Catalinimonas alkaloidigena: one gene and its partner. Each later gene encodes a partner of the first gene's protein in a complex. Links are inferred from orthologs where the notes say so. Each region holds a gene or a part of one and is shown on either strand. Other genes may lie near its edges. The genes, in order: secA and secY.

Region 1 (16,354 bases):
GAAAAACGAATTGCCGGGAACGGTAGTGTTTCTGTTTCAACCCGCTGAAGAAGGACCACCCGAGGGCGAAAAAGGCGGTGCGGAACTGATGGTAAAAGAAGGTGCTCTGAAAAATCCCGACGTGGAAGCCGTGTTCGGGCTGCATATCAACTCCATTACCGACGCCGGCAAGATCCGCTACCGGCCGGCCGGGTTTATGGCCAGCGCCGACGACTTTCGCATTCGGGTCAAAGGCAAACAGACACACGGGGGGTATCCGTGGGGCGGAGTGGACCCGATCGTCACGTCCGCGCAAATCGTCAACGCGTTGCAATCCATCGTCAGCCGGAATGTGGAACTAACCAAGAGTGCCGCCGTCATCACCGTCGGAAGCATTCACGGCGGGGTGCGCGCCAACATCATTCCCAGCGAGGTAGAAATGCTGGGCACCATCCGGGCGCTCGACCCGGACGTGCGGACGCAGTTGCACGAACGCATCCGTACGGTGGCGACCCACGTGGCCGAGAGCATGGGCGCTACGGCCGAAGTAGAAATTTCGGTGACGACGGCTTATCCGGTGACGTACAACGATCCGACGCTGACTGAGGCGATGCTCCCGTACCTAGAGGCCGCCGCCGGGAAAGAGAATCTGGTGCTAACCGATCCGGTGACCGGCGCTGAAGATTTTTCCTTTTTTGCGCAGGAAGTGCCGGGCTTCTTTTTTAACGTTGGCGGCAAGCCGAAGGAGGTAGCGAAAGAAGACGCCGCTCCGCACCATACCCCCGATTTTTACATTGACGAGAGTGGCCTGAAAACCGGCGTCCGCGCCCTGGTGAACGTGGCGGTAGGCTATTTGAGTAAACCGGTCGCCCACACGGGTCCGAAACGCTAGGTCATGTCTGTTGCCGGCAAGGTGCTCTGCTACACGTTGGGCGTGCTGTTTGTGGGGGCGGGGCTGAACCACTTTCTGCAACCCGCCCTTTACCTGAACATCATGCCGCCGTATCTGCCGTGGCACCGGTTTCTGGTGTACCTCAGCGGTGTGTTCGAAGTGGTGCTGGGTGTCGGTGTGGTACTGCCCGCGTCTCGTCGGTGGGCGGCCTGGGCCCTAATTCTGCTGCTGATCGCCGTATTTCCTGCCAACGTGTACATGGCGCAACATGCCGCGCTTTTTCCCAACGTTCCGGTTTGGGCGCTCTGGCTGCGGCTGCCGCTACAGGGCGTGCTGATCGCGTGGGCCTACGCATACACCCGACCGAGGCGAACCTGACCATCGCGCCCTTTCCAACCCTGCATTGTTACGCCACCTCTACCCAACCCACCGTTGTTCCGCTTCTAACCCTTTATCTGCTGTGCGTTATTCTATTTGGCTCTTCTTAATTGCATGCATCCCCACCGGGCTCTTTGCCCAGAAAAATCCGCTCAAGGGACTGGACCGGTACGTCGACGAAGCCCGGCAGGCATGGGAGATTCCGGGCATGGCGCTGACCATCGTCAAGGACGGAAAGGTGGTGTATGCCCAGGGATTCGGGGTGCGCAACCTCGACACCCGGGAGCCCGTCGATGCTCATACGCTTTTCTCCAACGCCTCTACGACCAAAGCCTTTGTAGCAACCGCCCTCCTGATGCTTTCCGACGAAGGAAAAGTAGACCTGGACGCGCCGGTGATTCGCTACCTGCCCGGCTTTCGGGTGGCCGATCCGTACGTGACGCGTGCGTTGATGGTGCGCGACCTACTGTCCCACCGCACGGGGGTGGAGCCGACCAACCTGTGGGTGTACGACAGCCTGGACCTGAGCGACGACTACGTCCGACGGCTGCAGTTTGCTCCGCAGCACTCCAGTTTGCGTTCGCACTACCAGTACAACAACGACATGTTCATTGTGGCGGGGAAGGTGATCGAGGCGGTGACCGGGCAGCCATGGGAAACGTACGTACAACAACGCATCCTGACGCCGCTCGGCATGGCAGAAACCCTGACCAACGGCTTGGAGGTGAAAGGCAAACCGAACGTTGCGGCAGCGCACGGCCCCATTCACGACACCCTGCGGGTGCTGGCCTATCCGTACAATCCCGGCGTAAGCGCTGCCGGGGCCCTGCGCTCCAACATCCACGACATGGCCCGCTGGGTCATCGCTTTGCTGGACAGCACGCGGCACGACGGGACGCGCCTGCTGACGCCCGGTGCATACGCACAGCTGTTTACGCCTCACACCCTGATCGGCCAGTCGAGCAACCCGGCCATCCGCCGGGCGGGGATTCATTTCTACGCCTACGGCCTCGGGTGGTTTCTGCAAGATTACCGCGGGCATCTGCTCGTGTTCCATACGGGTTCGTTGCGTGGCGCAAGTGCATTGGTGGGCATGTTGCCGGAAGAAAACCTCGGCTTTGCCATGTTCCTGAACAAAGACCAGGCAGAGTTGCGGATTCCACTCATGTACGAAATTTTCGACCGGTACCTGGGGACGCAGGGCATCGACTGGAGCGGCGAAGCGCTGGCCTACTACCAGGCCGAAGCGGCGAAAGAGCACCAGGAAGCATTAGCCGTTTTGCCCCGCGTACCGCACGATGTGCCCTCCCTTGCGGCGGAGGCCTATGCGGGCACTTACGTCGACAGCCTGTACGGAACCCTCACCGTGACGCTGGTGGGCGGAGCATTGCAGATGCAGCGTGGCGAACGGTCGTACGACCTGCAACACGTGCATTACGACACGTTTCGGGCGGTGAATCAGGACCCGTGGTACGGACAATGGCCTTCGCAGCTCCGGTTTCTGATGGACGAAAAAGGCCGGGTGGTGCAACTGGAGATGGACGAGGTGCGCTACCACCGCCTACCCACCGGAAACGCGGGTGGCACGCGTTAGAAGACAGCCTACGGTCGATTAGCAGACCGGATAAGGTCCGTCAGAAAACTTGGTGCTGTGGTAACCTTTGGCGCCGATCTGGTTTGCCAGCGAACTGAGTGGTCCCTGTCCGTTTTCGAGCCGTTTCAGCACCGTATCGAAGTCGTGGTGCGGTTGCCAGCCAAGTTCCATGCGGGCCTTGGTATTGACGTATACCCGGTCGAGGTGCGGAAACATGCGCCAGCCCAGCCGCGCGTAGACCGCCTCGTAAGCGGGCACCCGGCGTCGGACCACGGTGGGCGCGTCGGTGCGCAGCGCCGGCAGATCGTCGGGCGTAAAGGGCGTGGTGGCACTGATGATGTACCGCCCGAAACCCAGCGCCGGTACTTTTTCGATTGCCAACAGATGCGCGCTTACCACATCTTCCAGATCGACCCGGCGGTACAGAAATTCGTTGGTTTTGATGTTGGCGTCCGCGTAGGCCTCGCGCAGGTCGCGGTGGTCGTCTTCTTCCGCAAAGAACCGTGACGTTCTCAGAATCAGGCAGGGCAAGTGCTGGTTACGGTGAAAGAGCTGGCACAGGTCTTCGGCGGCGACTTTCGTCACGCCATAAATGTTTTTCGGGATGGGCACGACCTCTTCCGTAATCCACGGGGTGGGCGCTTCGGCGTTCGGCGCCATGGCATCGCCGAACACACTGGTGGTGCTGGTGAACACGAACGCACGGACCTTCGCCTCCGCCGCCTCTTCGAGCAAATGCAGCGTCCCGGTGATGTTGGTGTCGACAAACGCCTGCCGACTGTGGGTCGCCACGTGGGGCTTGTGCAGCGTGGCGGTGTGGACCACGGCCTCGACCCCCTGCATGCACCGTCGGACGTGGTCGCGGTCGGTGATCGACCCTACGCGGTGTGTGGTTGCCGAGGGCAACACATCCGTCCCGACTACCTCGTGGCCCTGCCGTTGCAACGTACGGACGAGCGCCTCTCCCAAATGGCCGGCACTGCCTGTAATCAGAATTTTCATGGGGCTAGTTTACTTCCTCAAGAGGCACTTGCCTCCGCGTGCCAAAGGTAAAACTTTTTGTACGCCTACCTGCCCCGTCCCACTCGACCGCCTGGCCTCTTCAGACACTTTCCAGAATGGCCCGCAGGCTGTCTTCCTGCACAGGTTTTACGACATAATCCGACACTTCGGAGTAGCGTTGCGCTTTGGCGACTTCATCCGGATCGACCGAAGACGAGACCATGTAGATCGTGATTTTTCTGGATTTGGGTTTGATCTGAATGAACTCGTCCAGAAACTGCCATCCGTCCATAATGGGCATGTTGATGTCCAGCAGAATGATGTCGGGCAGCGTGTCGTTTTGTTGGATGACGGGTGTCAGGTACTTGAGGGCCTCTGCACCGTTTTTGAAAACCAGCATGTTTTCGCAAAAGTCGACCAGTTTCATCAGCTTTTTGATGCCGTACACATAAACAGGATCGTCGTCAATGATGCAGGCAAGCTGTATCTTTTTCATAACAGAAGTAAATCTTGAAGGTGGTGCCTACACCGGGCGTGCTCTCCACGGCTACTTTTCCGCCCATCGCTTCAATTTGGTTTTTGGTGATAAAAAGCCCTACGCCGCGGGCGTCGGCATGCTCGTGAAACGTTTTGTAAAGTCCAAAAAGCTTGGCCCCGTGGCGCTCCAGGTCTATGCCCATGCCGTTGTCGCGAATGGACAGCACGCGGTACCGTTCCTGTTCGTCCATGCTAAGGGTAATCTGCGGCGTGCGCTGCGGATGGCGGTACTTCAGCGCGTTGCTCAGAAAGTTGAGCAGCACACTGTCCAGGTACGCCGCATTGAACAACACCCTGGCCTCGTCAGGAACTTCGTTGGTCACGACGCCTTCCGTGCGGCGCAAATCGGCGCTGAGCGTGCTGATGGTTTTGTCGAGAAAGCGCCGCAGACCCAGTTCTTCTTTCTGTTCGTGTGCCCGCGTCTGAATCTGCACCACCTGGGTGAGGTGGGTAATGGTTTCCGAAAGCGAAGCCGAAATGTTATTGATGTTTTGCAGTAGCAAGGCTTTCTCGTCTTCGTCGGTTTCGGTGCTGAAAAAGGTCAGCATCATCTCCAGGTTGCCGCCGTGCGAGCGCAGGTTGTGCGAGACGATGTGGGCGAAATTCATCAGCCGGTCATTTTGTTCCTTGACCAGCACGAGCGTCTCTTCCAGCTTTTGAAATGCGATTTTGCGCTCGGTGATGTCCTCGATCTGCGACACGAAGTGCAGGGGCCTGCCGCGCTCGTCGCGCACCAGCGATACGGCCAGGTTTACCCAGACCGTGCTGCCGCTTTTGTGAAAATAGCGTTTCTCCATCCGGTACGTGTTGATTTGCCGATTCAGCAGCTGCTGCACGTACAACAGGTCGATTTCGAGATCGTCCGGATGCGTAACGTCCTGAAACGTTTTCTGCATCAGTTCTTTCTCGGTGTAGCCCAGCAGCTCGCACACCTGCCGGTTCACCCGGAGCCAGGCGCCTTTGGTAGACACCAGCGCCATGCCGATGGCGGCGTGGTCGAACGTCTGGCGGAACTGTTCCTCGCTTCGGGCCAGGCGAATTGCCGCTTCTTTCCGTTCGGTCACATCGGACGTATACATCACCAGTCCTCCGATTTCTTCTTCGGAAATGTACCAGGGACGCACGTCCCAGTTGATCCACTGCGTGGTGTCGTTCATGCGCGGAAAACAGACCTCGTCGCGCTGGTTGATGTGGCCCTGCAAACATTCCTGATGGATCTGCTTCCAGTCGTCGCCGATTTCCGGAAAGATCGTGTAGTGCGATACGCCGATGATCTGGCGGCCCTGCAACGCATACTCTTCGATCCATTGTTGCGAGGCGGCCAGGTAGCGCATCTGGGTATCGAACATGGCGATGGCCCCGGGGCACTGTTCGACGAAAATCTGGTTGCGTCGCAGGCTGTCGCGAATCTTGAGTTCGGTGGTTTTCTGGGCGTCGATGTCCTGAAAAATGCCGTAGAGGCGGGTGCACTGGTTCTGGTCGAATTCCGGAATGCCGATGGCGCGTACCCACTTCAGTTTGTTGCGGGCGGTGAGGATCTGCAATTCCAGGTCGTAGCCCTGCCCTTCTTGAATGGCCTGATGAACGGCCCGGGTAATCGTTTCGCGATGCACGCCTGCGGGATAGAAAGCCAGCGCGGTGCTCAGGTCGGGCTGGAAGTTTTCGTCTACCTCGTGAATTTCTTTGGTGACCTGGCTCCAGACAGGCTCGTTTTTGGCCAGATCAACCTCCCAGGTGCCGATCTGGGCTACCTGGTTAACTTTCTGCAGCAATTCGCGGTAGTGCTCGATCTGCGCTTGGTACTGCTTGCGCTCCGTTACGGTGTGGCGACATCCCTGCATTTGCAGTGGTGTTCCGCTTGCCGACCACTGGGTCAGCGTGCCTTTGTCCAGCATCCATACCCACTGCCCGTTTTTGTGTTGCATGCGGACTTCGCACTCGTAGCGGCTTTGTGTGCCCGCCAGGTGGGCCGCCAAGGCCTGCTGTGCATAGGGCGCGTCGTCCGGATGGACCAGGGCCAGCCAGTTGTCGCGCGTAAACGGCCGTAGCTCTTCGCTGGTGTAGCCCAGTTGTGCCGCCCACTGCTCGTCGAAGACCATACGGCCATTCACTAAGTCGGCTTCCCAGACGCCTACCTGATTGCCCGCCAAAATGGAGCGGTACATCTGGTTTTCCAGCTGCGCCTCTTTATAACGCGTGATGTCTACGTGGCGGCCCGCCAGTTGGGTCGGTCGCCCTTGCGCGTCGCGCGCTGTGATCTGCGCCGTGTGCGTCACCCAGACGATTGCGCCGCTTTTGTGTCTGCACCTTACATCTTCCCGGTACGAAAGTGGCTGCAATGCCTCTGAGAGTGCATAATGTTGCGAAGAAATTTCAGCAGCGTATTCGGGTAGAAAGAGGGCATTCCATACATCTGGCGTTTGCGTCAGTTCGTCGGAAGCATATCCCAGTTGGGAAGCGAGTGCGGGACTTACAGAGACAGTATTGTCCGGTATATTCCAATGCCAGGTGCCCACGAAAGCATCTTCAAAATCAACCGGGGTAAAATCGTTCATACAACAGGGAGTGGTACTAAACTAAGGCGTGAGTCCAGGGTAAATCGGGGTGGTAAACGGACGTAGGCGTTCTTGTTAAAAGTATCCAAATCGCGTAGCACAAAAAAATGAAGATTGCCGCTTTTTATTACAGAAAGGGCCTTGAAATTCAGGGGGTTAGAGCGAGGCGAGCCGCGCCTGACTCCTGTGTCGAAACAACACAGGGTAGCCACTGAACCAGTCGCGGCTTGAGGCCGGACCTTGGCCCAGTCCTTCCATTCCGGAACGGTAAAGCATATTGGATCAGTAGCGGAGCTACACCGGTTCGGCGCGCGGGGTGGGCTTGGTCAGGTGGCGGTAGAGGACCACGCTCAGCCCGATGACCCACGCCAGCGAAGCCGCCCAGCCCGCCAGAATATCCGACGGAAAATGAACGCCCAGGTAGAGCCGCGACAGCGCCACCAGCACCGCAAAGCCTAGCCCGAAAAAGAGAGCGGGCCAGCGCCAGCGGGTGGGCCAGAGCAGCACAATCACCGCCGCCGCAAACGACATGGCCGCCATCGTATGTCCGCTCGGGAAGCTGTAGGTGGCATTGTGGTGCAACGGTTCCCAGAGCGCCGGGCGGGGCCGCCGGAAAGTATGCTTGGCCGCCACGTTCAGCAGGCCGGAGCCGCCTAACGCCAGCGTCCAGAACCACAGATCGCCCCAGCGCCGTTTCCAGGTCAGCCGCACGCCGATCAGAATGGCGGCCGGAATCAGTCCGTAAGTGGTGCCAAGCATCGAAATGAGGGTCATGAACTGATCCAGGGCGGGCGTCGCGTGCCGGTGCAGAAACAGCAGCAGCGGGTCGTCGAACCAGAACGCTTCCTGTTCCAGCACTTCCTCGGCCAGTTCGCTAAAGAGGTAAAGCGGCAGGGCCACACCTAAGAACAGAACCAACAACCGAACCCAGTAGGTCTTGAGCCAGGGCAGAAAACGTGTGCGAATCGGAACGAGCATGAAAAGGGTTTTCATGCTGCTTACGGAGAAGGCCACAATTTAGATCAGCCGCGGCGAAACGGGCCTCCTTTTCTTCGTGGTGCGGAATCGTGAAAAAGATGGGGTTAAGAAGAACAGCCCGTCGAAGTCTTGCGTTACAACACCGGGGAACCGCCGCCCGCCCTGCGCGTGGCAGACACCCGTAACGCAACCTGCCTCCTTATGTGCATGGAAATGCAAGTAATCCACCCTTTTCTGATCAATTCTAATTGTCCGTTTTATGGAAAGTAGCAACGGAACCGCTCCGCACGCCGACACACCCGACATTGCCAATGGCCTCAACATTCCTCGTTCCCGCAAGCCACGCCTCGTGGTGATTGGCGGTGGTTTCGGAGGCATTCACCTGCTGAAAGAACTTTATCAGCACCGTTTTCAGATCGTCCTGTTCGACCGGCACAACTACCACACCTTCCAGCCGCTGTTGTATCAGGTAGCAACGGCCGGGTTGGAGGCCGACTCCATTGCCGGCCCGCTGCGCAAGCTGTTCGAGCCGAGCAAAGACTTTTTCTTCCGCTGGGGAACGGTGTACCGGGTGGTACCGGAGGAAAATAAAATCGAGACGTCGCTGGGCGAACTGGAGTACGATCTGCTGGTGATCGCCAACGGCACCAAAGTCAACTACTTTGGAAAAGACGAGGAACTGAAAAAAGCCTTTCCGCTGAAGCAGATTCCGCAGGCGTTGAACTTCCGCAGCCACATGCTGCAGTGTCTGGAAAAAGCCACCATGGCTGAGCCGGAAGAGCGGCAGCGCCTCCTGAACTTCGTGATTGTGGGCGGTGGGCCGACGGGCGTGGAACTGGCCGGTGCGCTGAGCGAACTGAAAACCCACGTGCTGCCCAACGACTACGACGAGCTGGACTTCAGCAGCATGAACATTTACCTGGTGGAAGGCCTGCCCCGGCTGCTGAACGGCATGTCCGACAAAGCCGGCCGACTGGCGCTGGACTACCTCAAGGAACTGGACGTCCACGTGATGCTCGAAAAGCTGGTGAGCGCCTACGACGGCGACGTGGTGAAACTGAGCGACGAGACGGAAATTCCGGCCAAAACCGTTATCTGGGCGGCGGGCGTTACCGGCAACCTGGTGGACGGGCTGCCGAAAGAAGCCATCGAAAAAGGAAATCGGCTGAAAGTGGATCAGTTCAGCCGCGTGAAGGGCTACGGCAACATTTACGCGATTGGCGACATCGCGCTGATGCAGACGGAAAAATTCCCGAAGGGGCATCCGCAACTGGCGCCGGTGGCCATCCAACAGGGCGAGCACCTGGCGAAAAACCTGAACCGCATGGTGACGGGGCGGCCCATGACGCCGTTCAGCTACTTCGACAAAGGATCGATGGCGACCATCGGGCGGAACCGTGCCGTAGCCGACCTGCCCGGCGACATCCACATCGGCGGTTTCCCGGCCTGGATGGCCTGGATGGGCGTGCACCTGATCTTCCTGGTGGGCTTCCGCAACAAGCTCATCACCCTGACCAACTGGATCTATAATTACTTCACCTACGACCGCAGCACGCGGCTCATCATCCGTCCCTCAGAGAAAAACCCGGCCTTTTTGCCGCAGGAAAACCCTGAAGAAGAACCCACGCAGGCGGATTATTAAATCTTGTAGTGGTGTGGCGTAATAGCGACGTGGTGATGTGTCGTTTGGAAGGGCGGCGTTTTGCCTGAGAAATCAACAAATACGTTACCATCCCTTTCCAATGGCGTCACGCAACAGGTGCCGCAACTCGTCGCCGTTCGCTTTGGGTCGCGATGCCACTGCGCCATTGCGGATGCTGTACTAATACCTCACCGTTTTGCACACGCTTGCCTGTCAAGGTGACACAGTCCGGTAACTTGGCACGGTTGGTGACAAACAACGGAAGATTTTAAAGACCTTTGTCGGGAAATCTTCCGTTGTTCTTATGCTCCTTCGCTTTCATAAATACCACGGCACCGGTAACGACTTTATCATGGTCGACGACCGGAACCAGTCGGTGAAACTTTCGCAAGCCATGATTGCGCGCCTGTGCAATCGCCATTTTGGCATCGGGGCCGACGGCCTCATCCTGGTTCGCAACCACCCGGAATACGATTTTGAGATGGTGTACCACAACGCCGATGGTGGCGTGGGAACCATGTGCGGCAACGGGGGGCGCTGTACAGTAGCGTTTGCCCATGCGCTGGGCATCATCGGTACGAAAACCCGTTTTCTGGCCGCCGACGGGCCGCACGAAGCCGAAATCCGCGAGGGGTTGGTCTACCTGCACATGCAAGCGGTAGAGGGCATCGATCGCGCTGCCGATCACGTCTTTCTGGATACGGGCTCGCCCCATTACGTCAAGTGGGTGGACAATTTGGCGGCCTACGATGTAGTCGGCGAGGGCAAAGCGATTCGCTACGACGAGCGGTTTGCGCCCGGCGGCGGGACCAACGTCAACTTTGTGGAGCGTGCACCCGACGGGGCCGTGCAGGTGCGCACTTACGAGCGGGGCGTCGAGGACGAAACCCTTTCGTGCGGCACGGGCGTTACGGCCGTGGCCCTCTCGTCCGGCTTGCCGAGTCCGGTGCGCATTTCGACCAGAGGGGGTAACCTGCGGGTGGCCTTCGAGCAGATCGACGGGAGCAACCACTTCCAGAACATCCAACTGATTGGTCCGGCCCAAACCGTATTTACCGGCGAAGTAGACCTGAAACAGCTCTAAATTTTTCTGACCGTTTGGCGGTTTCGTCGAACATTCTCTGTAAAAATTGACGTTATATTTTGTTGCACGTACGGCCACCGCATTTCGGGAGGATTTGCCTGACCGCGCCCCGCTCTGGAGCGACACCTTGCCGCTCCCGCGATATTTTCGATAAAAAGAGCGTACCTTTACTTTCCTATTTTTGAGACTTTCACTAGCCCAGCCACATATATGATTGACGCAATAGTTAAGGGGTTAACCAAAATTTTTGGCTCCAAGTCGGAACGCGACATTAAAGAGCTGTATCCCTACGTAGAGCAGGTCAACGAGGCACATCAGAAACTCGTGTCGCTCAGCCACGACGAACTACGCGACCAGACCTACCAGATCAAAGCCAAAATTGACGCGCATCTTCAGGAAATCGACAACGAAATTCAGGCGCTTCACCAGGAGATCGACGAAAATCCGGACCTGGACATTGCCGAAAAGGAAACGCTGTTCGAAAAGATCGATAAGCTCGAAGAGAGCCGTAACACAGAGCTGGAAAAGGTTCTGCTGACCGTGTTGCCCGAGGCGTTTGCCATCATCAAAGAAACGGCTCGGCGCTTTAAAGAAAACGAAGAAATTCGCGTCAAAGCCACGGAACTGGACCAGGAGTTGGCCGCCCGCCGGCCCGACAGCATCCGCATCGAAGACGGATACGCCGTCTGGAAAAACCGTTGGATGGCCGGCGGTAGCGAGGTGGTCTGGGACATGGTTCACTACGACGTACAGATCATCGGGGGCGTCGTGCTGCACCAGGGGAAAATCGCGGAGATGGCGACCGGGGAAGGAAAAACCCTCGTGGCAACGTTCCCCGCTTTTCTGAATGCCCTCGCCAAGCGCGGTGTCCACATCGTGACGGTCAACGACTACCTCGCCAAACGTGACTCCGAGTGGATGGGCCCGCTGTTCGAGTTCCACGGCCTGCGGGTCGATTGCATCGACAAGCACCAACCCAACTCGCCGCAACGTCGCCGTGCTTACACCTGCGACATCATCTACGGCACCAATAACGAATTCGGTTTCGACTACCTGCGCGACAACATGGCGCGCGATCCGCAGGAACTGGTGCAGAAGAAGCACCACTTTGCCATGGTCGATGAGGTCGACTCCGTGTTGATCGATGACGCACGGACGCCGTTGATCATCTCAGGTCCCATTCCGCGCGGTGACCAGCAGGAGTTCGAAATTCTGCGGCCCCGCGTCGGCACCCTGTTCGAAGAGCAGAAAAAGCTCGTGGGAAGTTTCCTGGTCGAGGCCCGCAAAAAAATCTCGGAAGGCGACGAGAAAGAGGGGGGGCTGGCGTTGTTCCGCGCCTACCGCGGGTTGCCCAAATACAAGCCGCTGATCAAGTTCCTGAGCGAACAGGGTATGCGGCAGATCCTCCAGAAAACGGAGAACTTCTATTTGCAGGACAACGCCAAGCAGATGCCGGAGGCCGACCAGCCGCTGCTGTTCACCATCGAGGAGAAAAACAACACCGTCGACCTGACCGAGAAAGGCATTGAGCACCTGACCAAAGCCAACGAAAGCACCGACTTCTTTATTCTGCCCGACATCGGAACCGAGATCGCCAAGATCGAAAAGCATACCGAGTATTCGGACGAAGAAAAGCTGGAGGCGAAAGAAAAGCTGATTCAGAGCTACACCGAAAAAACGCAGCGGATTCACTCCGTCAACCAATTGCTGAAAGCCTACGCCCTGTTCGAGCGCGACGTCGAGTACGTTATCATGGACGGCAAGGTGAAGATCGTCGACGAGCAGACGGGCCGGATTATGGAAGGTCGTCGGTATTCCGACGGGTTGCACCAGGCCATCGAAGCGAAAGAAGGGGTGAAAGTCGAAGACGCCACCCAGACCTACGCGACGATTACGCTCCAGAACTACTTCCGGATGTACCACAAGCTGGCCGGGATGACCGGTACGGCCGAAACGGAAGCCGGCGAATTCTGGGAGATCTACAAGCTGGATGTGGTGGTCATCCCGACCAATAAACCCATCGTCCGCGACGACCGAGACGACAAAGTGTACAAAACGACGCGGGAGAAATTCAACGCGGTTGTCGACGAAATCGTCACCCTGACGGAAGCCGGGCGACCCGTGCTGGTGGGCACCACTTCGGTCGAAACTTCCGAGTTGCTCAGCCGCATGCTGCGCGTCCGCAAAATCAACCACCAGGTGCTGAACGCCAAGTTCCACCAGCGCGAAGCAGAAGTCGTGGCCGAGGCCGGGAAACCGGGCACCGTCACCATCGCCACCAACATGGCGGGTCGTGGTACGGACATCAAGCTGACGCCGGAATCGCGCGCTGCGGGTGGGTTGGCCATCATCGGTACTGAGCGGCACGAGTCGCGGCGCGTCGACCGGCAGTTGCGCGGCCGTTCAGGTCGTCAGGGGGATCCCGGTACGTCGCAGTTCTTTGTGGCCCTGGACGACAACCTGATGCGGATTTTCGGAACCGACCGGATTGCCAAGCTGATGGACCGCATGGGGTTGGAAGAAGGCGAAGTGATTCAACACTCGATGGTCTCCAAGTCGATTGAGCGAGCGCAGAAAAAAGTCGAAGAAAACAACTTCTCGATCCGGAAACGCCTGCTGGAATACGACGACGTGATGAACGCCCAGCGTGAGGTGATTTACACCCGGCGTCGGCACGCGCTGTTCGGCGAGCGCCTGGAACTCGACCTGATGAACGCGATCTACGACATCAGCGAAGACATTGCCATGTACGCGAAGCAGAGCAACGACTTCGAAGACCTGACACTCAACATAATCCGCGTGTTCGGGATCAACACGAGCCTGACGCAAGACGAATTCGATTCGCTGTCGCTGAACGCCCTGACCGAGCGGCTTTACGAAGAGGCCTACGCTGGGTACCGTCGCAAACAACAGGGGCTGACCGAGCGCGTGATGGGCGGGCTTTCGCGTCTGTACGAAGAGCAAGGCAGTGTGGTGGAAAATGTCGGTATTCCGTTTACCGATGGCAAAAAGCAGTTGCAGGTCGTGGTGCCGCTGAAGAAAACCATTGAGTCGGAAGGAAAAGAGATGATCCGGTCGATGGAAAAATTTGTGGCGCTGGCCTTCATCGACATGAGCTGGAAAGAGCACCTGCGCGAGATGGACGACCTGAAGCAGTCGGTGCAGAACGCCTCATACGAGCAGAAAGACCCGCTCTTGATCTACAAATTTGAGGCGCTGGAGTTGTTCAAACGGTTTATCAGCAAACTCGACGAAGAAGTAATCTCGTTCCTGACCAAGGCCGATATCGCCATCGACCGGCCCGATCAGATGCCCATGCCTCGTCCTGCAATGCGCCCGCCGCGCCCCGCTGCGCCGCTGCACACCAACCGGACGGAGCCGGCTGCGGCCCCTGCGCCGAGCAACGGCGCACCCGCCCCAATGGGCGCGCGGCCGCAAGTGAGCACCAATCGACCTTCGGCGGCGCCTCAGGCACCGGCCAAAGCCAAAAAGGTAGCGGACCGCAACCAGCGCGTATCGGTACGCTACGCAGACGGACGGGTGAAAAAAGACGTGAAGTTCAAGACGGTAGAGCAGGACCTGATGCAAAACCGGTGCGTGCTGATCGAAGCCTGATTCATGCAACAGCTGGCTTCCTACATCGACTACACGGCGCTGCGCCCCTTTCTGGAGCAGCAGGCGTTTCAAACGCACCTGCAAGAGGCACGCCATCACGCCTTTGCGTCGGTTTGCATTCCACCGTATCTGGTACCGCAGGCCGCTGAGTACCTTGCCGGTACGTCCGTAAAAGTGGGTACCGTAGTCGGGTTTCCGCTGGGGTATATTTCGTTGCACGAGAAACTAAGCGAACTGATCCGACTGATTGACGACGGGGCCGACGAACTAGATTTCGTGATGAACATTTCGGCGTTCAAGTCGCAGCAGTACGATTACGTCCGCACGGAAATTCAGCAACTGACCACCGTGGCGCATCAGGCCCGGCGGGTCGTGAAATGCATCCTCGAAACCGCCTACCTGGACGAAGACGAAGTCAAACGTGCGTGTGACCTGTGCGCCGAAGCGCGCGTAGATTTTGTAAAAACCTCGACCGGGTTCGCACCTGAAGGCGCGCACATCCGTACTGTGTATCAGATGCGGCGCTGGCTCCCCGATACCGTTGGGGTCAAAGCTTCCGGAGGAATCCGGACCTACGAACAAGCCATGGCTTTTCTGGAAGCCGGCGCTACGCGCATCGGCACGTCGGCTCTTTTAACTGAAGTTCATCATGAAGTGGAATAACGTTCTCGCCCCGATCCTGCTGGTGGCTCTGCTGGCCAGTTGCAAAACGCCTCAGAAAACCACGGAGCGCGTCTACACTTACAAAGAAAGCCTGGCGGCCTACCGTCCTACGGTTGAGGGCGACGCCGTTGTTGCCAGTGGCGGAGGAGCAGTCGCCGACGTAACGCCTACCCATCAGATTAACGACGAGGTGAATGATCTGATGGAAAAGGCCAGTGAAAAAAACCGGGAGATCCGCTACGCCCAGGGCTACCGTGTGCAGGTGTATACCGGCACGAGCCGCGAAGAGGCCAACAAAGCGAAAGAGCGCGTTTATTATGATTTCCCGAACGTTGACGTTTACCTATCTTACAACCAACCCACGTTTAAACTGAAGGTGGGAGATTATACCGACCGGCTGGATGCGCAGAAAGCGCTGGTCCGGCTGAAAGAACATTTCCCGACGGCCACCATCGTGGACGAACGGGTCAATCTCCCCCAGAGTAATCGCTGAATGCATGGATCTAGCCCGGCAGATTAAAGAATTAGTTGCTCGTCAAGCGGACGAACTGGTCGCCATCCGGCGGCACTTACACGCTCACCCTGAGCTATCTTTTGAAGAACACGAGACAGCGGAGTTCGTAAAAAGTCGCCTGACCGAATGGGGGCTAGCGCCGAAGCCAATTGCCGGGACGGGCGTGGTGGCCCTGATCGAAGGTCAACATCCGGAAAAGAAAACCGTTGCCCTGCGTGCCGACCTCGATGCCCTGCCCATTCAGGAAGTAGACGACCGTTCGTATCGTTCCACGCGGCCGGGTGTAATGCACGCCTGCGGACACGATGTCCATACGACTTCGTTGCTGGGCGCCGCGTACGTGTTGAACCAGTTACGCGACCAATTTGAAGGCACCGTTAAGCTGATTTTCCAACCGGGCGAAGAAAAAGCACCGGGCGGCGCTACGCTGGTAATCAAAGAGGGCGGACTGGAATCGCCACGACCAAATGCCATTGTAGGGCAGCACGTAATGCCCCTGATCGAGGCCGGGAAAGTGGGCTTCCGTTCCGGTATGTACATGGCCAGCGCTGACGAGCTGTACGTAACCGTCAAAGGCAAGGGCGGCCACGGTGCGATGCCCGAAATGAACATCGACCCGATCCTGATTGCTTCGCACATGGTGGTGGCGCTTCAGCAGATCGTGAGCCGCAACGCCAACCCGAAAATTCCGAGTGTGCTGTCGTTCGGGCGTTTCATTGCCGAAGGTGCTACGAACGTCATCCCGAATCAGGTTTACCTGGAAGGTACGTTTCGGACCATGGACGAAGCGTGGCGCAAAGATGCCCTGCAGCGCATGAAAAAGATGGCGGAAGGATTGGTAGAAAGCATGGGCGGCACGTGCGAGTTCAACATTGTGGAAGGCTACCCTTTCCTGAAGAACGATCCGGACCTGGCGCAGAC
Region 2 (12,686 bases), on another replicon or contig:
CAAGCAGAATCAGATTGAGCGTCTGAGTGCGGGGGATATTGCAGCGGTTGTCGGCTTTAAAGACATCAAAACGGGTGATACCTTGTGTGATCAGAGCGCTAAGATTGTGCTCGAGTCCATGGTGTTCCCTGAGCCTGTAATCGGTTATGCTATCGAGCCTAAGACGCAGGCCGATATGGATAAGTTGAGCAACGGGATCGCTAAATTGGTAGAAGAGGATCCGACTCTGCAAGTGAATACTGACCACGAAACAGGGCAAACCATCCTGCGGGGTATGGGTGAGCTTCACTTGGAAATCATCATCGATCGCTTGAAGCGTGAATTTAAAGTAGAGATCAACCAGGGGGCTCCCCAGGTGGCCTACAAAGAAGCGCTCACCAAAGCGGTTGAACACCGTGAAGTCTACAAAAAGCAAACCGGTGGTCGTGGTAAGTTCGCAGACATCGTCTTTGAACTTGGGCCACGGGAAGATGAAACCCAAGGGCTTGAGTTTAAAAACGAGATTGTCGGTGGTGTCATTCCTCGCGAATTCATTCCTGCCATCCAGAAAGGTTTCGATGAAGCGATGAAGAATGGACCGTTGGCGGGCTATCCTATCGAAGCGATGAAGGTGCGTCTTTACCACGGATCCTTCCACGATGTTGACTCTGATTCGCTCTCTTTCGAAATGGCAGCACGTTTGGGCTTTAAAGAAGCCGCTCGTCAGGCCGGACCGAAAATCATGGAACCTATCATGAATGTGGATGTGGTAACACCGGAAGAGTTTACCGGTCCTATCACAGGTGACCTGAACCGTCGTCGTGGCATCATGCGCGGTATGGATACCAAAGCGGGTGCGCAGGTAATCAAAGCGAATGTGCCCCTGTCGGAGCTTTTTGGCTACGTAACCGATCTGCGTACGATCTCTTCGGGACGTGCAACCGCTTCTCTGACTTTCTCTCACTATGAGTTTGTGCCGAACAACTTAGCAGAGGCAATCATCTCTAAAAGCAAAGGCGCGGCAGTTAATTAACGAAGACAATGAACCAGAAAATTAGAATCAAGCTTAAGTCTTACGACCATAACTTGGTCGACAAGTCTTCCGAAAAGATTGTTCGCGCCGTAAAAGCTACTGGAGCGGTAGTGAGTGGTCCTATTCCGTTGCCGACTGAAAAGTCGATCTACACCGTGCTGCGTTCGCCGCACGTGAATAAGAAGGCGCGTGAGCAATTTCAATTGTGTACTTATAAGCGCTTGGTAGATATTCATTCTTCAAGTGCAAAAACTGTAGACGCTCTGATGAAGCTTGAACTCCCCAGTGGAGTCGATGTAGAAATCAAGGTGTGATCAGTTGAAATAAAGATAGAAAGCACCAATCGTTGGGTTGGTGCTTTTTTTATTCTGAAAAATCCTCCACCGTTCAGAGATAATTTATCAGGCGCATTTGATTACTTGAGCGGTTTTCATAACTTTGCAGTCCTTTTGCGCGCAAGGTCTGCAAGCCGCGCTTTTGACTTACAAGTTACATCCCAATGTCAGGTATTATTGGTAAAAAAATCGGAATGACTAGCATCTATAGTGCCGATGGACAGAACGTCGCATGCACAGTAGTAGAAGCTGGTCCTTGTGTGGTCACGCAAGTAAAAACGCCCGAAACGGATGGCTATAAGGCTCTCCAGTTGGGGTATGGCGAAAAGAAAGAAAAGCGCGCCACTAAGGCCGCAATAGGCCACTTCAAGAAAGCAAATACCACTGCCAAACGGAAAGTGGTAGAGTTCAAATATTTTGAGCAGGAATTCAACCTGGGCGATACGATCGATGTCTCTCTTTTTGAAGTAGGCGAGTTTATCGATGCAGTAGGCACCTCAAAAGGAAAAGGCTTTCAGGGGGTTGTGAAACGTCACGGCTTCGGTGGTGTGGGTGGACAAACGCACGGTCAGCATAACCGTCAGCGTCACCCCGGATCTATTGGTGCTTGCTCGTTTCCTTCGCGTGTATTCAAGGGAATGCGCATGGCGGGTCGCATGGGCGGCCAACGGGTGAAAGTTCAGAACCTGCGCGTTCTGAAAGTGTACCCGGAGAAAAATCTGATCTTGGTGAGTGGCTCTATCCCTGGAGCTAAAAATTCATTTGTAATTCTCGAGAAATAATGGAACTGCCTGTATTAAATATAGACGGGAAGGAGACAGGCCGTACGGTAACCCTGCCCCAAGGAGTCTTCGGTATTGAGCCGAGCGAGCACGCGGTTTATCTGGACGTTAAGCAGTACCTGGCGAATCAGCGTCAAGGAACGCATAAGTCGAAAGAGCGTGCTGAGATAGCCGGCTCTACCAAGAAGATCAAGCGTCAAAAAGGAACAGGTGGTGCACGGGCAGGCAGCCTGAAGTCGCCGGTTTTTGTCGGTGGTGGACGGATTTTTGGTCCGCGTCCTCGGAACTACAGCTTCAAGCTCAATAAAAAAGTAAAAGCGCTGGCACGTCGTTCGGCGTTGGCGCAAAAAGCTTTGAGTGAAAGCATCACAGTTTTGGAAAAGCCTACGCTTGATAAACCTAGCACCAAACAGTTTGCCACTATGTTGAGCAATCTGTCGGTAGGCTCGGGCAAAACGCTCTTTATTCTCGGGGATCTCGATAAAAACTTGATTTTGTCAGGTCGTAACTTGGCAAAGAGCAAAGTTACTACGGTTAGCCACCTGAACACTTACGAGGTGATGAACGCCGATCGTATCATCTTGAGCGAAGAGGCGATTGGTAAATTCGAAGAACTTTTGAACAAGTAAGCCATGCGTAGCATTTTAATCCGACCCCTCGTTACGGAAAAGTTTACCAAGTTGAACGAAAAAGGAGTATACGGTTTTGAAGTAAATCGCGACTCTGATAAGCTTCAGATACGCCATGAGATTGAGAGCATGTACAATGTGCGTGTAAAATCTGTGCGGACCGTAAACTATCAAGGAAAGCCTAAGTCGCGTTACACCAAAGCTGGCGTGATTTCAGGGCGCACTCAAAATACCAAGCGTGCTTACGTTCAGTTGGCCGAAGGTGAATTCATCGACTTCTACGAGAATATCTAACCACGTATAGGTTATGGCAATTAAGAAATTAAAACCTACAACGCCGGGGCAGCGTTTCCGTCTGGCTCCTTCGTTTGAGGAAATTACAAAGGCAAGTCCGGAGAAGTCTCTCTTGCGTCCGATCAAGAAATCGGGTGGCCGGAATAGCAATGGCCGTCGTACCGTTCGCCAGTTAGGTGGAGGTCACAAGCGTCGCTATCGTGTGATTGACTTCAAGCGTGATAAAGAAAATGTACCTGCTACGGTAAAGAGCATTGAATACGATCCGAACCGTAGTGCGCGTATCGCGCTTCTTTTCTACGCAGATGGTGAAAAGCGTTACATCATTGCCCCGGAAGGATTGACGGTCGGTCAGCAGCTCGTATCAGGACCTGAAGTCGCTCCTGAATTGGGAAATGCACTGCCGATGAGTGCTATGCCGCTGGGTACGATTGTACACAACATTGAGATGAAGCCTGGCAAAGGCGGACAGCTGGCGCGCAGCGCTGGGACCTACGCTCAAGTAGTAGCGCGTGAAGGAAAATACGTTACGCTGAAAATGCCTTCGGGTGAGATGCGTATGATCCTGGGTACGTGCATGGCTACCGTAGGAACCGTGTCGAACGCAGATCACATGAACGTGCAGATCGGTAAAGCAGGTCGTAAGCGTTGGCTGGGTCGCCGTCCTCGTGTTCGCGGTGTCGTCATGAACCCTGTGGATCACCCGATGGGTGGTGGTGAAGGCCGTGCTTCAGGTGGGCACCCACGTTCGCGTAACGGTATCTTGGCAAAAGGCTTTAAAACGCGCAGCAAGAGAAAACCATCTGATAAATTCATCGTCAGCAGAAGGAAGAAATAATTATGTCACGTTCGCTCAAAAAAGGGCCATACATCGACTTTCGCTTGGAAAACAAAGTGGATTCGATGAACAATTCAGGCAAAAAGACCGTCATCAAGACTTGGTCACGTCGCTCCATGATCTCTCCGGACTTTGTCGGTCACACGTTCGCTGTGCATAACGGAAATAAATTTATTCCCGTGTATGTGACAGAAAACATGGTCGGTCACAAACTGGGTGAATTTGCCCCTACGCGAAACTTTCGCGGACACATCGCCAAGAAAGACAAAGGCAGAAGATAAATCCTGAACTGAAAACCACCCGTTTCGGCGGGTAGCTTCAACATAAATTACCATGGAAGCAGTTGCTAAACTTAAGAACGTTCCTTCCTCGCCGCGAAAAATGCGCCTGCTGGCTGACTTGGTTCGTGGGAAGCGGGTGGATCACGCACTGAATATCTTAAAAGTGCAGTCTCGGTACGGTGCCGACCAACTTTACAAGTTAGTTCGCTCGGCAGTCGCCAACTGGGAGGAAAAAAATCCTGAAGGTCGTCCTGAAGAGATGGGCCTTTACATTAAAACCATTCAGGTTGACGGTGGGCGGATGCTCAAGCGTTTGCAGCCCGCTCCTCAGGGACGTGCCCATCGCATCCGGAAACGCTCGAACCACATCACCCTAGTGGTGGATAGCAAAGTGGCCGTCGAGGTAGAAGAAGCAGACGTAAATAACGAATCCGAATCAGCTAACTGATATTATAGATGGGACAGAAAGTAAACCCCGTAGGACTCCGTTTAGGGATCATCAAAGGATGGGAATCCAACTGGTATGGCGGTAAAACCTTTGCGGACAAACTCATAGAAGACGAAAAAATCCGCAAATACGTTCTCGCCCGGATTCCCAAAGGGGGGATTGCCCGGATCATCATTGAACGTACGATCAAACGCATTACCCTGACGATCCATACGGCACGTCCCGGAGTGGTTATCGGGAAAGGCGGATCTGAAGTAGATAAGATCAAGGAAGAGCTGAAAAAGCTTACCAATAAAGATATTCAGATCAATATCTTCGAGATCAAGCGTCCCGAGTTGGATGCAAAGCTGATTGGTGAGTCGATTGCTCAGCAATTGCAAGCACGTATCTCGTACCGCCGTGCTATGAAGCAAGCCATCTCGTCAGCTATGCGCGTAGGTGCCCAAGGAATCAAGGTGAAAGTATCGGGTCGTCTGGGTGGAGCTGAAATTGCCCGTACAGAAATGTACAAAGAGGGACGTATTCCACTGCATACGTTACGTGCTGATATCGACTACGCTATTTCGGAAGCAAATACAGTTTACGGAAAGATTGGCATTAAAGTGTGGGTATTTAAAGGAGAGGTATACGGTAAAGTAGATCTTTCGCCCAATGCTGCAGCCAATGCTGGCTCTGGAAATGAGCCCTCCGGTGGCCGTCGCCGTCGTGGTGATCGCAACGACCGGGGAGACGATCGTTCTCGTCGTCGTAGAAGAAGATAAGAACGTTAACGCGACTCAAAACATTGCGACATCATGTTACAGCCAAAAAGAACTAAATACAGAAAGCAGCAAAAAGGACGCGTACGGGGCATCGCCCAGCGGGGGCATAACATCGCCTTCGGTTCGTTCGGAATCAAATCGCTGGAAACTGGCTGGATCACCAGCCGTCAAATAGAAGCCGCTCGTATCGCAATGACGCGTGCTATGAAGCGTGAAGGCCAGGTATGGGTACGAATTTTCCCCGATAAGCCTATTACGAAAAAGCCTGCGGAAGTGCGGATGGGTAAAGGTAAAGGTGCACCAGAATATTGGGTAGCGCGTGTGAAGCCCGGCACGATCTTATTCGAATCTGGAGGTGTAGACAAAGCGTTGGCTCAAGAGTCTCTGCGCCTGGCCTCTCAGAAATTGCCGCTCAAAACTAAGTTTGTTATTCGCCGCGATTATCAAGAATAGGAATCATGAAAAACGACGAAATCCGGGCCCTGAGCACTGAAGAAGTTCAGCAGAAATTGCAAGAAGAGCAGCAAGCCTTGCAAAAACTGAAGTTTGCCCACGCCATCTCGCCTCTTGAGAATCCGATGAAAATCCGTTTTGCACGGAAAAACATTGCTCGTTTGCATACCGAAATAACGGCGCGTAATAAGGCATCCGAAAACAAGTAAACATTATGGAGACCGAAGTAAGCAACCCAACCACTCGCAACGCCCGCAAAGAACGGATCGGGCAAGTGGTCAGCAATAAAATGGATAAGTCCATTACCGTCGCCATCGTACGGAAAGAAAAGCACCCGATCTACGGCAAGTTTGTGACGAAAACGAAAAAACTCGTTGCGCACGATGAGAAAAACGATTGTAACATCGGTGACCTGGTGAAAATTATGGAGACGCGTCCGTTGAGCAAGCGTAAGCGGTGGCGTTTGGTAGAAATCATAGAAAGAGCTAAATAACGATGATCCAGCAAGAATCCAGACTCAGCGTAGCCGATAACAGCGGCGCTAAAGAAGTGTTGGTGATCCGGGTACTAGGTGGTACACGTAAGCGCTATGCTTCGGTAGGCGATAAGATCGTTGTAACCGTTAAATCGGCTCTTTCGTCCAGCAACATGAAAAAAGGGACGGTTTCGAAAGCGGTAGTCGTACGGACTAAAAAAGAAGTACGTCGTAAAGACGGCTCTTACATCCGCTTCGAAGACAATGCCGTGGTCCTGCTCAACAATAACGACGAGCCTCGCGGAACCCGTATTTTCGGACCTGTTGCCCGTGAACTGCGCGAACGGCAGTTTATGAAAATTGTTTCTCTGGCTCCTGAAGTGATATAAAGCCATGAAAAAAACACAGCTTAAAAACACTAAGCCCCTAAAGCTGCGGATCAAAACCGGAGACGAAGTACTCGTCATTTCTGGTAACCATAAGAATCAGCGCGGAAAGGTATTATCGGTAGATCGCGTACGCAACCGGGCCATTGTTGAAGGAATTAACCTCATCAACCGCGCTATGAAGCCTTCAGCCTCCAATCCTCAAGGTGAATTTGTGGAGAAGGAAGCACCCATTCATATCAGCAACCTGAAGCTTATCGAGCCTGCCACGGGCGAAACTACGCGTGTAGGTCGTAAAGTTAACGATCAGGGCAAGCTGCAGCGTTACTCAAAGAAAACCGGTGATTTTATAGGTTAAGAAGATGAGCACGACAGCAAGACTTAAAGAAAAATATCATAAGGAGGTTGCACCAGCACTGCAACAGAAGTTTCAGTACAAATCGCCGATGCAAGTACCACGTTTGACGAAGATTTGCGTCAACAAAGGAATCGGGGCAGCGGTAGCTGATAAAAAGTTGGTGGATGTAGGTGTAGAAGAGCTCACTACCATCACAGGACAGAAAGCTGTTCCGACTAAAGCGCGCAAGGCAATTTCAAACTTTAAATTGCGCGAAGAAATGCCGATCGGTGCACGCGTAACGCTGCGTGGTGATCGTATGTACGAATTCATGGACCGCCTGATGTCTGTGGCTTTGCCTCGTGTGCGTGATTTCCGTGGTATCAACGATAAAGGATTTGATGGGCGTGGCAACTATACCCTGGGAGTTAAAGAACAGATTATCTTTCCAGAAATTAGCATTGATAAAGTAGCTAAGATCTCAGGGATGGACATCACTTTCGTAACGACAGCCCAGACGGATGAAGAAAGTCTGGAGCTCCTGAAAGCTTTCGGATTGCCTTTCGCAAATCAAAAGAAATAAAACAAGCTATTCAGAACTTGCACACTTACCCAAGTGTTGCAAGTTTTTTATACCGAATCTATTATGGCAAGAGAATCAGTAAAAGCACGTGAACGGAAGCGCCAGGAAATGGTGGCGAAGTACGCTGAAAAAAGAAAAGCTTTGAAAGAAGCTGGCGACTACGTAGGGTTGGACAAGCTACCCCGCAATGCTTCGCCTGTACGCCTCCATAACCGTTGCCGCTTGACCGGACGTCCTCGTGGTTACATGCGGAAGTTTGGGATCTCGCGGGTGACTTTTCGTGAGATGGCATCAGCAGGTAAAATTCCGGGTGTTACAAAAGCGAGTTGGTAATATTTAGACTTCTCGGCTATTCAATTCGAAAAAAGTATTTAACTTTGCACCCCCTAATTCAGGGCAAGGGTCTCAAGCTATTACGTTATGATCACTGATCCCATTGCAGATTATCTCACGAGGATACGGAATGCGGTTAAAGCACGGCACCGTATTGTAGATATTCCTGCGTCAAATCTGAAGAAAGAGTTGACAAAAGTGCTTTACGACAAAGGCTATATTCAGAATTATAAGTTTGAAGATAATGAAGTTCAAGGCAATATTAAAATTGCTTTGAAGTACGATCCTTCGACAAAACAGTCTGCCATTCTTTCCTTAGAACGTATCAGTAAGCCAGGCTTGCGGAAGTATGCTTCGGCCTCTGAATTGCCTCGCGTATTGAATGGCCTGGGTATTGCGATCTTGTCGACCTCGCATGGGGTCATGACGGATAAAGAGGCGCGTGCCGCGCACGTTGGGGGAGAAGTTTTGTGTTACGTCTACTAAGCAATTGCCATGTCACGTATAGGTAAGAAGCCCATCACCATCCCTAAGGGAGTAGAAATTACGGTTGCTAAAAACAACGAAGTTACAGTTAAAGGTCCTAAGGGTACACTGACACAAAAAGTAGACCCTGACATTACTGTAAAGATCGAAGATGGCGAGCTTTCAGTGGAGCGTCCGACGGAACAGAAACGTCACAAAGCGCTGCACGGTTTGTATCGTGCTTTGATCAACAACATGGTTGAAGGCGTTAGCAACGGCTATAAAAAAGAGTTGGAACTGGTTGGGGTGGGTTACAAAGCCACCGTAACGGGCAATCAGCTCGAAATGAGCTTGGGTTACTCTCATAATATCATTATGGGATTGCCTCCTGAAATTAAAGCTACGGCGGTTACGGAAAAAGGACGTTCTCCTGTAGTAACGCTGGAAAGTATTGACAAGCAGCTTATCGGTCAGATCGCCGCTAAAATTCGCGAGCAACGCCCTGTAGAGCCTTACAAAGGCAAAGGGGTTCGTTTCTCTGGAGAAGTGGTTCGTCGTAAAGCTGGTAAAACGTCAGCTAAATAATATACCATAGTACCATCATGACCGCGATAAAGACTCTAAAAAGAACTCGGATTCGGTATCGGATTCGTAAAAAGGTAAAAGGCACTGCCGAGCGCCCTCGCCTTTCTGTCTTCCGTAGCAACCGCGATATCTACGCCCAGTTGATCGACGATTTGAAGGGCACTACTTTGGCAAGTGCGTCCAGCCGTGAATTGAGCAAAGAGTCTTCGACGAAGACAGATCTTGCGAAAGAGGTTGGTAAGAAACTAGCCGAGAAAGCAGCTACTAGTGGCATCGCTGCAGTAGTATTTGACCGTGGGGGGTATAAGTACCACGGACGTGTTAAAGCATTGGCAGATGGAGCCCGTGAAGGTGGGCTCAAATTCTAAAATATATGGCGCGAGGAAACGTAGTTAGAGCCAGCGATATTGAGCTCAAAGAACAAGTAGTAGCCATTAACCGAGTGGCAAAAGTAGTAAAAGGAGGGCGTCGTTTTAGCTTCTCTGCTATTGTTGTGGTCGGTGACGGAAATGGTGTAGTAGGGTACGGACTGGGTAAAGCCAACGAAGTAACCGACGCCATTACCAAAGGGATCGATGATGCGAAGAAGAACTTGATTAAAGTTCCTCTGATGAAAGGCACGGTTCCTCATCCCATGCACGGTAAGTTTGGTGGTGGTTATGTACTCATCAAGCCTGCTACAGCGGGTACCGGTGTTATTGCTGGGGGCGCCATGCGCGCTGTTCTGGAGAGTGCCGGTATTCACAATGTACTGGCAAAATCTAAAGGGTCCTCTAACCCCCACAACGTAGTGAAGGCTACGTTCGACGCGCTGACTAAATTGCGCGATCCGCTGGCGGTAGCTAAGCAAAGAGGAATTTCTCTTAGCAAAGTTTTTAACGGATAAGGTGATGGCGAAAGTGAAAATCACGCAGGTTCGTAGCACTATTGGACGTCCTGCCAACCAAATCAAAAATATCAAGGCATTAGGCCTGGGTAAAATCAATCGTACCATCGAAGTGGAGGCTACGCCTGCGGTTCTAGGTAGGATTCGTAAAGTAAGTCACTTAGTATCAGTAACTGAGCTCTGATTATGAAGTTGAATCAACTGCGGCCTGCAAAAGGCTCGATCAAAAGCAGAAAGCGCATCGGACGTGGCCAAGGCTCGGGACGTGGAGGTACTTCTACCCGTGGGCACAAAGGCGCACAGTCGCGTTCAGGCTATTCTAAGAAAATAGGTTTTGAAGGTGGACAGATGCCTATCCAGCGTCGTGTCCCTAAGTTCGGCTTTAATAACCCTAACCGGGTAGAGTATAAAGTCATTAACTTAGAGCGCCTCCAAAAGTTAGTGGAAGCTTATTCTCCCGAAGTTATTGATCCTGCTTTCTTGTTAGAACATGGACAAGTAGGCAAAAAAGATCGGATTAAAATCCTGGGGCAGGGTGAGTTTACGGCCAAAACAGAAGTGAAAGCACACGCCTTTTCAGGCAGTGCCAAAGAAGCTATTGAGAAGTCGGGAGGTACAGCCACTGTATTGTAAAGGCATATGAAAAAACTAATCACCACAATCCGAAATATCTTTTCTATTGATGACTTAAGGGTACGTATTCTCAATACCCTTTTGTTGTTAGTAGTCTTTCGTCTAGGATCCTATATCGTTTTGCCCGGTATTGATCCGAACCGCTTGGAAGGAGCGTCGGACGGCATCTTAGGGCTGTTAGATACATTCCTAGGAGGTGCCTTCAGCAATGCTTCTATTTTCGGACTGGGGATTATGCCTTACATCTCGGCCTCGATTGTCCTGCAACTCCTAACTGTGGCGGTGCCGCAGTTTCAGAAGATGCAAAAGGAAGGGGAATCAGGACGTAGAAAGATTAACCAATACACACGTTGGTTGACAATTATCATTACGATTTTTCAGTCGACTGCCTATCTGTCTGCTACTATCCCGGCAGAAGCCATTCTGATTGACCGTGCGTTCTTTACTTTCTCCGCTACTGTTATTCTAACGGCAGGCACTATCTTCTGCATGTGGCTGGGAGAAAAAATCACCGACAAAGGTATCGGGAATGGGATCTCTATGCTGATTATGATTGGGATCATCTCTCGTTTCCCGGGTGCTATTATCTCCGAAGGATTGGCACGTGGTCTTAATGGTGGTCTTTTGTTCTTGCTAGAACTGATCGTTCTCTTCTTTGTAGTTATGGGCGTAGTGATGTTAACGCAAGCCGTTCGTCAGATTCCTGTCCAATATGCAAAGCAGGTAGTAGGTAATAAGGTATACGGCGGTCAACGCCAATACATTCCGTTGAAGCTTAATGCAGCGGGTGTGATGCCCATTATCTTTGCCCAATCTCTTATGTTTTTGCCGGCGCTCACGGCAGGTCTGTGGGCGAACTGGTCAGCCGATAGTGAGCTGGCAAGTGAAGTCGGTGCTACTTTCTCCGATTACACCACTTGGCAGTATAACGTGCTGTTTGGTATTCTGATCATTGTGTTCACTTTCTTCTACACGGCTATTTCCATCAACCCTAAGCAGATCGCTGACGATATGAAGCGTAACGGAGGGTTTGTACCCGGAGTTAAACCAGGGGAGGACACAAGCAATTTCATATCTACCATTTTAGATCGCATTACTTTACCGGGTTCGGTATTTCTGGCTATCGTGGCCATTCTGCCGGCCTTGGCTAGCGTAGCGGGTGTAACGCGGGAATTCTCTCAGTTTTACGGAGGTACTTCTCTTCTGATCATGGTAGGCGTCATTCTAGACACCCTTCAGCAGATCGAAAGCTATTTGCGCATGAAGCAATATGATGGCATGATGCGCTCCAATCGCCTGAGAGGTCGTTCTAGAAACATTGCTGTTGCTTCTTGATGTCGACTGCCGTGGCGAGTGTGGCTGGAATTAAATACAAAACAGCGGAAGAGATTGAGATTATTCGCAGCAACGGTGTTGTGCTAGGAAAAGCACACGCCGAAGTTGCCAAGCTGATTCAACCCGGTGTTCGTACAGAAGCACTCGATAAACGTGCGGAAGAATTTATTCGCGACTCTGGAGCAACACCCTCCTTCAAAGGCTATAACGGTTTTCCTGCCGCCCTCTGCATCTCTGTGAATGAGAACGTAGTACACGGCTTTCCGGGAAAGTACGAGTTAAAAGAAGGCGATATTGTCTCTATTGATTGCGGTGTTTTCCGGGATGGCTTTCATGCCGACAGTGCTTATACTTATCCGATAGGGGAAGTTGACGCTGCAATACAAGCTTTGCTAAGAGCGACGAAAGAGTCTCTTTACGAAGGTATAAAAGCGGTAGCGCGTGGCAATAAAGTAGGCGATATAGGCTTTGCGGTACAGCAGTATGTGGAAGCCCGCGGTTATACAGTGGTTCGAGAGTTAGTAGGACATGGCGTAGGCAAACAACTGCACGAGAGCCCCGAAGTCCCTAACTATGGACGCAAAGGGAAAGGGCCTGTGTTGCGCGATGGGATGGTACTTGCCATTGAACCCATGGTAAATTTAGGTCAGAAGAATGTAGTGCAGGAGCAGGACGGTTGGACCATTCGCACGGCTGATCGAAAGCCCTCAGCACATTTTGAGCATACGGTAGCGATGCGAAATGGAACTTTTGACATCCTAACTACCTTTGAGTACATAGAAAAAATTATACGCGTTTAATTATGCCAAAACAGTCTTCCATTGAGCAAGACGGG

What was found.
Region 2: the proteins of secA (region 1) and secY are in contact, whole or in part, in a crystal structure (PDB 3DIN), measured with the Thermotoga maritima proteins. The link is inferred for Catalinimonas alkaloidigena from one-to-one orthologs. Residues at the interface, in WP_004082002.1 of Thermotoga maritima: Glu261, Ala262, Arg263, Lys300, Ala301, Arg302, Thr303, Ile304, Ile305, Leu323, Tyr324, Asp325, Pro326, Val329, Ser330, Tyr333, Ile336, Lys340, Phe345, Val349, Glu363, Phe364, Tyr374, Ser375, Gly376, Gly377, Glu393, Ile395, Thr482, Ser483; in WP_004081795.1 of Thermotoga maritima: Glu108, Gly109, Glu110, Glu111, Ala236, Glu237, Arg238, Arg239, Ile240, Thr241, Ile242, Gln243, Tyr244, Ala245, Arg246, Arg247, Val248, Thr249, Gly250, Arg251, Arg252, Val253, Tyr254, Gly256, Ala257, Ser258, Thr259, Tyr260, Leu261, Pro262.

What each region holds. Positions count from the first base shown.
Region 1 is NZ_FNFO01000003.1:148,283-164,636, reverse strand. What follows is about bases 10,549-14,456. They hold secA (preprotein translocase subunit SecA), read left to right. Parts: upstream 10,549-10,851; coding sequence 10,852-14,256; downstream 14,257-14,456. Other genes in these bases: deoC (deoxyribose-phosphate aldolase), read left to right, coding at 14,260-14,456; dapF (diaminopimelate epimerase), read left to right, coding at 10,549-10,641. Also shown: BLR44_RS07825 (amidohydrolase), read left to right, coding at 1-871; BLR44_RS07820 (DoxX family protein), read left to right, coding at 875-1,249; BLR44_RS07815 (serine hydrolase), read left to right, coding at 1,332-2,843; BLR44_RS07810 (NAD-dependent epimerase/dehydratase family protein), read right to left, coding at 2,862-3,845; BLR44_RS07805 (response regulator), read right to left, coding at 3,946-4,341; BLR44_RS07800 (PAS domain-containing sensor histidine kinase), read right to left, coding at 4,310-6,937; BLR44_RS07795 (phosphatase PAP2 family protein), read right to left, coding at 7,232-7,930; BLR44_RS07790 (NAD(P)/FAD-dependent oxidoreductase), read left to right, coding at 8,175-9,557; more of dapF, read left to right, coding at 9,862-10,548; more of deoC, read left to right, coding at 14,457-14,919; BLR44_RS07770 (SPOR domain-containing protein), read left to right, coding at 14,906-15,412; BLR44_RS07765 (M20 metallopeptidase family protein), read left to right, coding at 15,417-16,354. UniProt on the Escherichia coli protein: Required for protein export, interacts with the SecYEG preprotein conducting channel.
Region 2 is NZ_FNFO01000010.1:47,640-60,325, reverse strand. Bases 9,790-12,686 are described here. They hold secY (preprotein translocase subunit SecY), read left to right. Parts: upstream 9,790-10,522; coding sequence 10,523-11,851; downstream 11,852-12,686. Other genes in these bases: infA (translation initiation factor IF-1), read left to right, coding at 12,654-12,686; map (type I methionyl aminopeptidase), read left to right, coding at 11,851-12,651; rplO (50S ribosomal protein L15), read left to right, coding at 10,070-10,516; rpmD (50S ribosomal protein L30), read left to right, coding at 9,888-10,067; rpsE (30S ribosomal protein S5), read left to right, coding at 9,790-9,883. In the rest of the region: fusA (elongation factor G), read left to right, coding at 1-1,012; rpsJ (30S ribosomal protein S10), read left to right, coding at 1,021-1,326; rplC (50S ribosomal protein L3), read left to right, coding at 1,512-2,129; rplD (50S ribosomal protein L4), read left to right, coding at 2,129-2,758; rplW (50S ribosomal protein L23), read left to right, coding at 2,762-3,052; rplB (50S ribosomal protein L2), read left to right, coding at 3,066-3,890; rpsS (30S ribosomal protein S19), read left to right, coding at 3,893-4,171; rplV (50S ribosomal protein L22), read left to right, coding at 4,224-4,619; rpsC (30S ribosomal protein S3), read left to right, coding at 4,628-5,380; rplP (50S ribosomal protein L16), read left to right, coding at 5,414-5,833; rpmC (50S ribosomal protein L29), read left to right, coding at 5,839-6,042; rpsQ (30S ribosomal protein S17), read left to right, coding at 6,048-6,326; rplN (50S ribosomal protein L14), read left to right, coding at 6,329-6,697; rplX (50S ribosomal protein L24), read left to right, coding at 6,702-7,052; rplE (50S ribosomal protein L5), read left to right, coding at 7,057-7,614; rpsN (30S ribosomal protein S14), read left to right, coding at 7,678-7,947; and 5 more genes. UniProt on the Escherichia coli protein: The central subunit of the protein translocation channel SecYEG. Consists of two halves formed by TMs 1-5 and 6-10.